Regions from separate parts of the Stenotrophomonas sp. GW821-FHT02D01 genome, predicted to be linked through region 1. Evidence: predicted binding sites of a transcription regulator. Region 1 holds the regulator's gene; each other region holds the start of a gene.

The links. The regulator FliA, encoded in region 1, starts transcription of late flagellar genes. The targets are predictions, from matches to a motif close to TAAAGTTTNNCNNNCNNNGGCCGATAA.
Region 2: AC07UW_RS09665 (methyl-accepting chemotaxis protein) is a predicted target of FliA. The motif match lies at 1,806-1,832, and genes of this name have one in related genera.
Region 3: AC07UW_RS05535 (methyl-accepting chemotaxis protein) is a predicted target of FliA. The motif match lies at 1,194-1,220, and genes of this name have one in related genera.

Annotation. Positions count from the first base shown of each region.
Region 1 is NZ_JBWKVP010000003.1:429,942-433,175, forward strand. Features, by position in the region: gene flhF (flagellar biosynthesis GTPase FlhF) at 1-521, shown strand, start outside; gene AC07UW_RS09455 (MinD/ParA family ATP-binding protein) at 508-1,395, shown strand; gene AC07UW_RS09460 (RNA polymerase sigma factor FliA) at 1,392-2,135, shown strand; gene cheY (chemotaxis response regulator CheY) at 2,155-2,547, shown strand; gene AC07UW_RS09470 (protein phosphatase CheZ) at 2,547-3,152, shown strand; gene AC07UW_RS09475 (chemotaxis protein CheA) at 3,155-3,234, shown strand, end outside.
Region 2 is NZ_JBWKVP010000004.1:3,637-6,870, forward strand. Features, by position in the region: gene AC07UW_RS09665 (methyl-accepting chemotaxis protein) at 1-1,777, opposite strand, end outside; gene AC07UW_RS09670 (arylamine N-acetyltransferase family protein) at 1,980-2,813, shown strand; gene AC07UW_RS09675 (VOC family protein) at 2,846-3,217, opposite strand.
Region 3 is NZ_JBWKVP010000002.1:136,592-139,825, forward strand. Features, by position in the region: gene AC07UW_RS05525 (LytR/AlgR family response regulator transcription factor) at 1-86, shown strand, start outside; gene AC07UW_RS05530 (NAD-dependent epimerase/dehydratase family protein) at 227-1,120, shown strand; gene AC07UW_RS05535 (methyl-accepting chemotaxis protein) at 1,343-3,234, shown strand, end outside.

The sequences.
Region 1 (3,234 bases):
CCACCGATACGATGCGCATCGGTGCCCGCGAACAGCTGTACGGCTACGGCCGCCAGCTCGGCATCGCCGTGCACGAGGCCAACAGCGGCACCGACCTGGACCAGCTGCTGGAACGCCTGAAGGACTACAAGCTGGTGCTGATCGACACCGCCGGCCTGGGCCCGCGCGACCGTGCGCTGGCCGCCCAGCTGCAGTGGCTGCGCGCCGCCCGCCAGGTCCGCACCCTGCTGGTACTGCCGGCCAACACCAGCTTCGGCGACATGGACGAGGTGGTCCGCCGCTTCGGCGCGGCCAACCTGCAGGGCCTGGTGCTGAGCAAGCTGGACGAGACCGGCCGCTTCGGCAACGCCCTGTCGGTGGCGGTGGACCACAAGCTGCCGATCACCTGGGTGACCGATGGCCAGGACGTCCCGGACGACCTGCACCGGGCCAGTGCAGCCAATCTTGTACTTCGCCTTGAAGATTTGCGCCGCGCGGCCGATATGCCCTGCAACCCGGAGTTGAACCATGCCGTCGCGTGAGTACGCCAAGCTGACCACCACCTTCCCGCTGACGGCGACCCGCAGCGAGCCGCTCGGCCCTGTGCGCACGATTGCCGTGACCGGCGGCAAGGGCGGCGTCGGCAAGACCAACGTATCGGCCAACCTGGCCGTGGCGCTTGCGGGAATGGGCAAACGCACCCTGTTGCTGGACGCCGACCTGGGCCTGGCCAACATCGACGTGATCCTGGGCCTGAGCCCCACCAACACCCTGGCCGACCTGGTCGCTGGCCGCTGCAGCCTGGATGACGTGATCATCGAAGGCCCGAACGGCGTGCTGGTGGTACCGGCTGCGTCCGGCCGCCGGCACATGGCCGAGCTGGCCCCGGCCGAGCATGTCGGCCTGGTCAACGTGTTCTCCGAACTGGAGCGCGAGCTGGACATCATGGTGGTGGACACCGCCGCCGGCATCACCGATGGCGTGCTGACCTTCTGCCAGGCCGCGCAGGACACCGTGGTGGTGGTCTGTGATGAACCAGCCTCGATCACCGACGCCTATGCGCTGATCAAGGTGCTGTCGCGCGAACGTGGCGTGGACCGCATCCAGGTGGTGGCCAACATGGTGCGCGACCCCAACGAAGGCCGCGTGCTGTACGAGAAGCTGACCCGCGTCTGCGAGAAATTCCTCGCCGATGTCTCGCTGAACTACCTGGGCTGCGTGCCGCAGGACGACTGGCTGCGCCTGTCGGTGCAGCGCCAGCAGCCGGTGGTGAAGGCCTATCCGTCCAGCCCGTCGGCACTGGCGATCACCGAGATCGCCCGCCGCACCGCCCGCTGGCAGGCACCGACCGAGCCGCGCGGCGGCGTCGAGTTCTTCCTCGAACGCATCATCAAGCAGCGCGGGGTGGCCGCATGAAAGGCGCCGCCCAGTACAGAGAGGTCCAGCGCACGGCGGCCAATGAGGTCATCGCCCAGCACTCGGACCTGGTGCGGCGCATCGCCCACCATCTGGCCGCACGCCTGCCGGCCAGCGTTGAGGTGGACGACCTGATCCAGGCCGGCATGATGGGCCTGATCGAAGCCTCGCGCAGCTACGACGCCGACCAGGGTGCCTCGTTCGAGACCTACGCTTCGATCCGCATCCGCGGTTCGATGATCGATGAGATCCGTCGTGGCGACTGGGTACCGCGTTCGGTGCACCGCCGTGCCCGTGACGCTGCGGCCACCATCCGCCGCCTGGAGCAGAGCACCGGCCGTGCCGCCAGTGCCACCGAAGTGGCCGCCGCGATGGAGATGCCGCTGCCCGAGTACCTGCGCCTGATGGAGGACGCCTCGCGCGGCCAGGTACTGAGCCTGGAGTCGCGCATTGAAGACCAGGGCGAGCTGGACACCGTCGCCCAGGGCGGCCCGACCCCGCAGCAGGTGCTGGAGCGCGGTGAATTCGGCCGCGAGCTGGGCAATGCCATCGGCCACCTGCCCGAGCGCGAACAGCTGGTGCTGTCGCTCTACTACGAGCAGGAACTGAACCTGAAAGAGATCGGCGCAGTGCTCGGCGTGAGCGAGTCGCGGGTCTGCCAGATCCACGGCCAGGCGGTCCTGCGCCTGCGTGGCCGACTGAAGATTTTCGAGGCGGCCGACGCCGGCCTCGAGAGCTGATCAACAAAGGAACTCTGCTTTGAACAAGAACATGCGCATCCTGATCGTCGACGACTTCTCGACCATGCGTCGTATCGTCAAGAACCTGCTGGGCGATCTGGGCTTCACCAATACCGCCGAAGCCGAGGACGGGCATGCCGCGCTGTCGCTGCTGCAGAGCCAGCCGTTCGACTTCGTGGTCACCGACTGGAACATGCCGGTGATGACCGGCATCGAACTGCTCAAGGCCATCCGTGCCGATGCCAAGCTGAAGACCCTGCCGGTGCTGATGGTGACTGCCGAAGCCAAGCGCGAGCAGATCATCGAAGCGGCGCAGAACGGCGTGAACGGTTACATCATCAAGCCGTTCACCGCACAGACGCTGGAAGAGAAGCTCGGCAAGATCTTCGAACGCCTGGCGGCCAGCGCTTGATGGATACCACGGTCGACAAGAGCGCCCTCGCCCTGCGCCTGCAGGAAGCCCTGGATGCACTGGAATCCGGCGACGAGGCGGCGTGGCGCCAGCGCATCGACGGCCTGGTCGCGCTGCGCACCCAGCCGATGATGAGCGGCCTTTCGCGGCTGGCCCGCGAGCTGGGCCAGGCGCTGGGCGAACTGCCGACCGTGCCCGATGAAGCCGGCGAGCTGGACGATGCCTGCGCGCGCCTGGACCACGTGGTGGCGATGACCGAACAGGCCACGCACCGCACCCTGGACCTGGCCGAAGAGTGCCGCAGCCTGACCGAACAGCTGCGCGCCGACGGCCTGCAGCCGGGCCAGGACGTGCAGCTCGACCGCATCCGCCACAACCTCACCGAGATCGCCCTGACCCAGAGCTACCAGGACCTGACCGGGCAGATCATCCGTCGCGTGGTGGGCATCGTCCGCCGCGTGCACGAAGGCTTCGGCGCGCTCGGCCTGCCGCCGGAACAGCATCGCACCGATCCGGAACTGGCTGGGCCGGCACTGAAGGGACTGGACCGCCATGCGGTCTCGCAGAACGACGCCGACGACCTGTTGTCGGATCTGGGGCTGTAACCATGGGCGCAGTAGCCGACGACATCACTGCCGATTTCATCATCGAGGCCCAGGAGATCCTGGATCGCCTCGGCGAACAGCT
Region 2 (3,234 bases), on a different contig from region 1:
CCGTGGCCTGCTGGATGCGGGTGACGATGTGGCCCAGCTGCGCGACAGTGGCGTTGGCATCGTCACGCATGCGGGCGAACACCCCCTGCAGGTCACCCTCCAGGCGCACGCTCAGGTCACCGCGTGCCAGTGCGGCCAGCAGTGCCTGCAGATCGCCGAGGTTGGTCTCGAAGGTGGACAGCAGGCGATTGATGCTGGTCGACAGCGTGCGCACGAAGCCCTGCTTGCCCTCCAGTACGATGCGCCCTTGCAGCTCGCCATGCGCCGCCGCGTCGACCAGTGCCGCCACTTCGGTTTCCAGCAGCGTTTCCAGCGCGCGGCTGCGCCATTCCACCGCAACGCCAAGGAAGTGGTCGTCCTCGACGATGGCATTGGCGATCAACTGGTAGCGGGTACCGGCGTGGCCGATCTCACGCTCTTCGCGCTGACGAACACCGATCAGTCCCGCCAGCGCCGGATGCAGGCGGACCGCGTCGCTGCCAAGCAACGTCTCTGCGGGAAGATCCAGCAGCTGCAGCAGCGCCGGATTGGCGTAAGCCACCAGTCCTTCCGCATCAACCACCATCAAGCCGGTCTGGGCGCTGTCCAGCGCCTGCCGCACGCGCGTGTTGCCGCGTGCCACCGCGCGCTCGGTTTCGATCCGCGCACGCAGGCGTTGCTGCATGTCGACCAGGCACTGCGCAAGCTGGCCGATCTCATCGTTGGCGTTGTGCACGCGCAGCGTGGTGTCGAGCCGGTCATCGGCAATATCGCCAGCGAAACGCAGGGTGTCCTGGATCGGTCGACGCACCGCGCGGACGACCAGCATCAGGCTGGTGATCAGCACGCCAGCCACCAGCAGCAGGGTGGCCACGAACAGCACGCTGGCCATCCGAGCGCCCGACTGCTGACGAAGCTGCGCCTGAGCCAGTGCCGCACTTTGCGCCTGCTGGAATGCGGCCAGTGCCGGGCCCACGGCTGCCGCCGTCTCGAGCAGCGACTGTGCTTCCACGTCCAGGCCGACACGCGCGGCGGTATAGCCCAGCAGCGCGGCCTGGTAGGCCTCCATGCCCGTGCGCACGTGCTCCTGCACCTCGGCGGGCAGGCCCGCCAATGCCAGATCGAAGGGCAGCTTTTCTTCGCTGGCACGATCGGCGTGGGTGGAATCGCCATCGAGCAGCAGCAGCGCTTCCTGGCGCCGCATCCGCTGCACATGCAGGGAAAGCGCAGGGCGCTCCAGCGCGTCCACCTGTGCCTGCAGTGCGTCGGCGGACTGCTGCAGCTGCGCGGCCAGGCCTGCGTCGCCGCGCCCCATCTCATCCACCCGCTCGAACAACGCGGCGATGCCCTGTGAGAATGCATCGACGGCTTCAGTCATGGCCTGCAGCACCTTGCGCCGCCCCGCCTCCATCGGCATTGCGCGCAACACCTGCAGATCCTGCTTCAACATCCGTTGCGCGGCCAGCAACTGGCTGCGGTCGGCATCGTCGAAACTTCGCGCATACTGGGTCTGCAGGCGCCGGGCCTCGGCCACCCGCGCTGCCAGCGAAGCTACGCGGTCACTACCCTGCTGGTAGCTGGCCTGATCGCGCGCCGCCTGCATGCTCGCATGGCTGGTCCAGGCATGGACGGCGGCAATGGCCACCAGGCCCAGGCTGCAGACCAGCAGGGTCGCCTTGAGCTTGTCGGCGACGCTGAGCCGATGGGGTTGCAACCAGCGCAGCAGGCCAGGGAAACGGGGGCGCAACCCGACAACGCGGCTACGCAGGGACCGAAGGTGGGGAACGACGGCCGACATGACAGACTCCAGGCGGAAGGACGCACCTGTATCGACCGGTTGGGGCGGAACTTTAGCGTCGGACTGAATTCTTCTGCGGGCATTGGCCAGTTGTCGCTGTTGTACCGGCCGCAGACGACCGGGGGATGACACCGTCGGGGCGCGCTTGACCTCAACCCCGGTTGCGGTATCACAGTGGAGCCCCCTGCCCGTGATGCCTGCCATGTCCATCGATGTCCCCCGCTACCTGCAGCGCCTGCAGCTGGATGCCCCGCCCCCGCTCACCCTGGCCGGGCTGACCCTGCTGCAGCAGCGCCACAACGCCCTGCTGCCGTTCGAGACCCTGACCAGCCTGCTGCGCGACGCGGTAGCGATCGACCTGGACAGCGTCCAGCACAAGCTGCTGCACGCGCAGCGCGGCGGTTACTGCTTCGAACTCAATGGCGCGTTCCTGGCCCTGCTGCAGGCCTTGGGCTTCGATGCGCGACCGCTGAGCGCTCGGGTGCTGCTGTCGGCTGCAGAGGGCGAGCTGACCGCGCGTACGCACCTGCTCCTGCGGGTGCGTCTGCAGGACGAGGATTGGCTGGTCGATACCGGCTTCGGCAGCCTGACCCCGACCGTGCCATTGCGCCTGCATGAGACCGCAGTGCAGGAGACACCCCATGAGCGCTACCGCGTGCGGCGCCTGGACGATGGCGACTTCATGCTTGCCGCTGAGGCCGGTGACGACTGGCGGCCGCTGTACCGTTTCGACCTGCAGCCACCGGCACCGATCGATAACGAGGTAGGCAACTGGTACGTGTGCACGCATCCGCAGTCGAGCTTCCCCGGCCAACTGCGTGCATCACTGACCGGGCCGGATTGGCGGCGCACCATCGGCAGCGGCAACTACACCGAATACCGCCCGGGCCAGGCGCCGGCCAAGCGCCCGCTACGCGATGTGCAGGACGTGCGCGAGGTACTGCAGCAGGGCTTCGGCATGCGCCTCCCGGACGATCCGCGGTTGGATCCGGCGATCGCCGATTGGCTGCAGCGATCGCGAGCCACGTCCGTGTAGCGGCACGTCATTCCCGGCTGCTGTGCTTGCGGCTATGGGTTGATGGGTGCCTGCAGGGCGATCCGGTTGCCCTCGCTGTCGCGGATCTCGGCCACCCGCCAGCCAACGGCCACGGCCGGGCCAAAGCACAGCACCGCGCCGGCCTGCAGGGCACGCTGCAGGCTGCGATCCACATCGTCCACGCCCAGGTAGATGCGCGGACCCTGCTCCGACGGCAGGTAGTCGGCGCCGTGCACCAGCGCCATGCTGGCACCTGCGGCGTCATCGTTGAACGACAGGTAGGCCATTCGGCAGTCATGCAGGTCGATCGGCGCTTCGATGCGCACCTGCAGCCAGTGCTCGTAGAACGCCACGGCGCGTTCGAGATCGGCGACCGGAACTTCAACATGCAGGATGGGATTCATGGTGATCGTGCTCGGCG
Region 3 (3,234 bases), on a different contig from region 1:
CCCTTGAGAACGGCCAGCAGCTGCGCATGAGCCGCTACCAGAACGAAGCCTTCCTGCGGCTGGTATCGGCCCGCTCGGAGGCGTGAGCCTGTTGCCGGGTCAAGCGCCGCCGACCCGACGGCGATGGCATGCAGAATGTCATCGGTTCCTATCGCCGATGCCATCGGGCTTGCCTAGAATCGGGATATCCCGGTAGGTCCCGGGCGCTGTCGAGTGAATGGATTCAATGAAGATTCTGTTGACCGGAAGTTCCGGGCGGATTGGGCGAGCGATCTTCGGTGCGCTGGCGGGTGCCAATGAGGTGGTGGGGCTGGATCGCAGTCCGTTCGCCACCACGCGCGTCATTGCCGATGTCACCGATCGCCGGGCGCTGGAACGCGCCGTGCAGGGGGTCGACGCCGTGATCCACACCGCGGCCCTGCACGCCCCGCACGTGGGCCTGGTACCCGACGCGGTGTTCCAGCAGATCAACGTGGAGGCTACCGCGAACCTGCTGCAGCTGGCGCGCGAGGCCGGCGTGCAGCGCTTCGTGCTGACCAGTACCACGGCGTTGTACGGCCATGCCGTGGTGTCCGGCGGCTGCCGTTGGATCGACGAGGACACCGAGCCGCTGCCACGCACTATCTACCACCGCACCAAGCTGCAGGCTGAGGCGGCTGCCGAAGCGGCGGCCAGCGCAACATTCACCGTGCGCGTGCTGCGGATGGCACGTTGCTTCCCCGAGCCGCCTGACCGCATGGCGATGTTCCGCCTGCACCGTGGTATCGACGCGCGCGACGTGGCCAGCGCGCATGCCGCGCTGCTGCACGATGAGGGCGCGGCCTTCCAGCGTTACCTTGCCTGTGCACCGACGCCCTTCCGGCGCGACGACTGCCTGCAGTTGGCCGCCGATCCGCGCCAGGTGCTGGCGCGCCGCGCACCGCAGCTGCTGGCCGAGTTCGAGCGCCGTGGCTGGCCACTGCCGCTCAGCATCGATCGGGTCTATGACAGCAGCCGGATGCGTGCAGCGCTGGGCTGGCAGCCACGTTTCGGTCCGGAGGACGTGCTGCAGCAGTACGCCGCGGGCAGCATCGAGGTCCTGCCCCGTGCGGAGTGGATCCGCGACCGCGTCGCCGAGTAGCACGGGCGAGCAGCACAGGCCTGGGTCGACGGCCGCGGCTGAGCGGGTTCAGGTTTTGTGCGTGCGGCGAGCCTCAACCTCGCCCGGCCATGGCCGCTAACCCGGTGCGCGCCTTCCCGCGCCGGGTTCCGATCCGGTGGGCAGGCGGCCCGCGCGACGGATCGCGCATCTGCGCGGTGCCCTGGTGGCACCGGTCGACCTGAACTGCCTGCGGATCCTCCCATGTCTTCTTCCCGTTCCGTCGCTGCCCGTCGCCCCGGCAGCATCGCCCACAAGCTGATGCTGGGCACCGCGGTGATCGCGTTGCTGTGCTTCGGCGCGACCGCGTTCCTGATCTATCACCAGGCCAGTTCGGCGCTGGTGTCGTCCTCGCGGCAGACCATGGCCAGCGAAGCCCGTGCCGAGGCGCGCCAGGTGGCTGCCGACCTGGGCACGGCCTTTGCCAGCAACGATGCGATGGTGGAAACGGTGCTGGCCCAGCGTGCGCGCGGTGATGCCCCTGATCGCGCCAGCCTGGCCAATGTCATCGGCGAGCAGTTGCACGCGCACCCGGAATGGCTGGGCAAGAGCACCATGTGGGAGGCCAATGCCTTCGACGGCAAGGATGCTGAGTTCGTCAACAGCGAGGCGCACGACGCCACCGGCCGCTACATGAGCTACTGGGCCTGGCAGGACGGCAAGCCGCAGCAGTCGACGATGACCGACTACACCGAGACGCCCAGCGGCTCGGGCAACTGGTACATGGTGCCCAGCCGCGACAAGCTGCCGCTGGTCAGCGAACCGTATGCCTACGACATCGGCGGCAAGCAGGTGCTGATGAGCACGCTGAGCACGCCGATCGTCGAGAACGGCACCTTCCTCGGTGTCTTCACCGTCGACTTCTCGCTGGATGCGCTGCAGAAGCACCTGGCCACGCTGACGCCGATGGGTGCCGGTCGCGTCGAACTGCTGTCGCCGAAGGGCGTGGTGCTGGCCTCGGCCGATGCCGCCGAGATCGGCAAGCCGCGTACCGATGCCGCCACCCTCGGCATGCTGGCGCAGATCGCCGCCGACAAGACCTACGAAGCGTTCGAGCCCGACGCTGCCGGCAACGTCCGCCTGTACGTGCCGCTGCAGGTGGGTGACGCGCCGCAGCGTTTCGCGCTGGGCGTGGTGGTGCCGCATGCGGTGATCATCGCGCAGGCCCGCGAGCTGCTGTGGATCATCCTGCTGGTGGGTGTGGTGGCCGCGCTGGTGCTCAGTGGTGGTGTCTACCTGCTGCTGCAGCGTCTGGCCGTGCGACCGCTGGCGCAGGCGGTGCGCATCGCCGGCGACGTGGCTGCGGGCAAGCTGGATACCGCCATGCCGGCGCTGGGCAACGATGAAGTTGGCCGCCTGCTGGACGCCATGCAGGGCATGCGTGGCCAGCTGCAGGCGGTGATGGCCGCACAGGCGGAGATGGCGCGCCGCCATGATGCCGGTGAGATCAGCTACCGCATGGATGCCTCGGTGTTCCCAGGCGAATATGGCCGCATGGTGGCCGACAGCAACCAGCTGGTGGCCGACAGCAATGCGGTCACCCAACGCCTGGTCGAGGTGATGCAGCGCTACGCGGTGGGTGACCTGAGCGTGGACATGGAGGCACTGCCGGGCGAAAAGGCGGTTTTCACCGCTGCCATGGCAACCACCAAGACCAACCTGGCGGCGATCAACGAACAGATCCAGCAGCTGGCCGCTGCGGCGGCGGCAGGCGATTTCGCGGTGCGTGGCGATGCCCAGCGCTTCGAGCATGACTTCCGCCGCATGGTGGAAACGCTCAACACCATGATGCAGGTCAGCGACCAGAACCTGGCTGCGCTGTCGACGCTGCTGCGCGCCATCGCCGCCGGTGACCTGAGTACACGGATGGAGGGTGACTTCCACGGCGTGTTCGCGGTGATGCGCGACGATGCCAACAGCACCGTGCAGCAGTTGACCCAGATCGTCGGCCAGATCCAGCAGTCTGCATCCAGCATCCGCCTGGCCGCAGGCGAGATCGCGTCGGGCAACAGCGACCTGTCACGCCGTACCGAGCAGCAGGCGGCCAACCTGGAAGAGACCGCCGCGTCGATGGAGGAACTGACCTCCACCGTGCG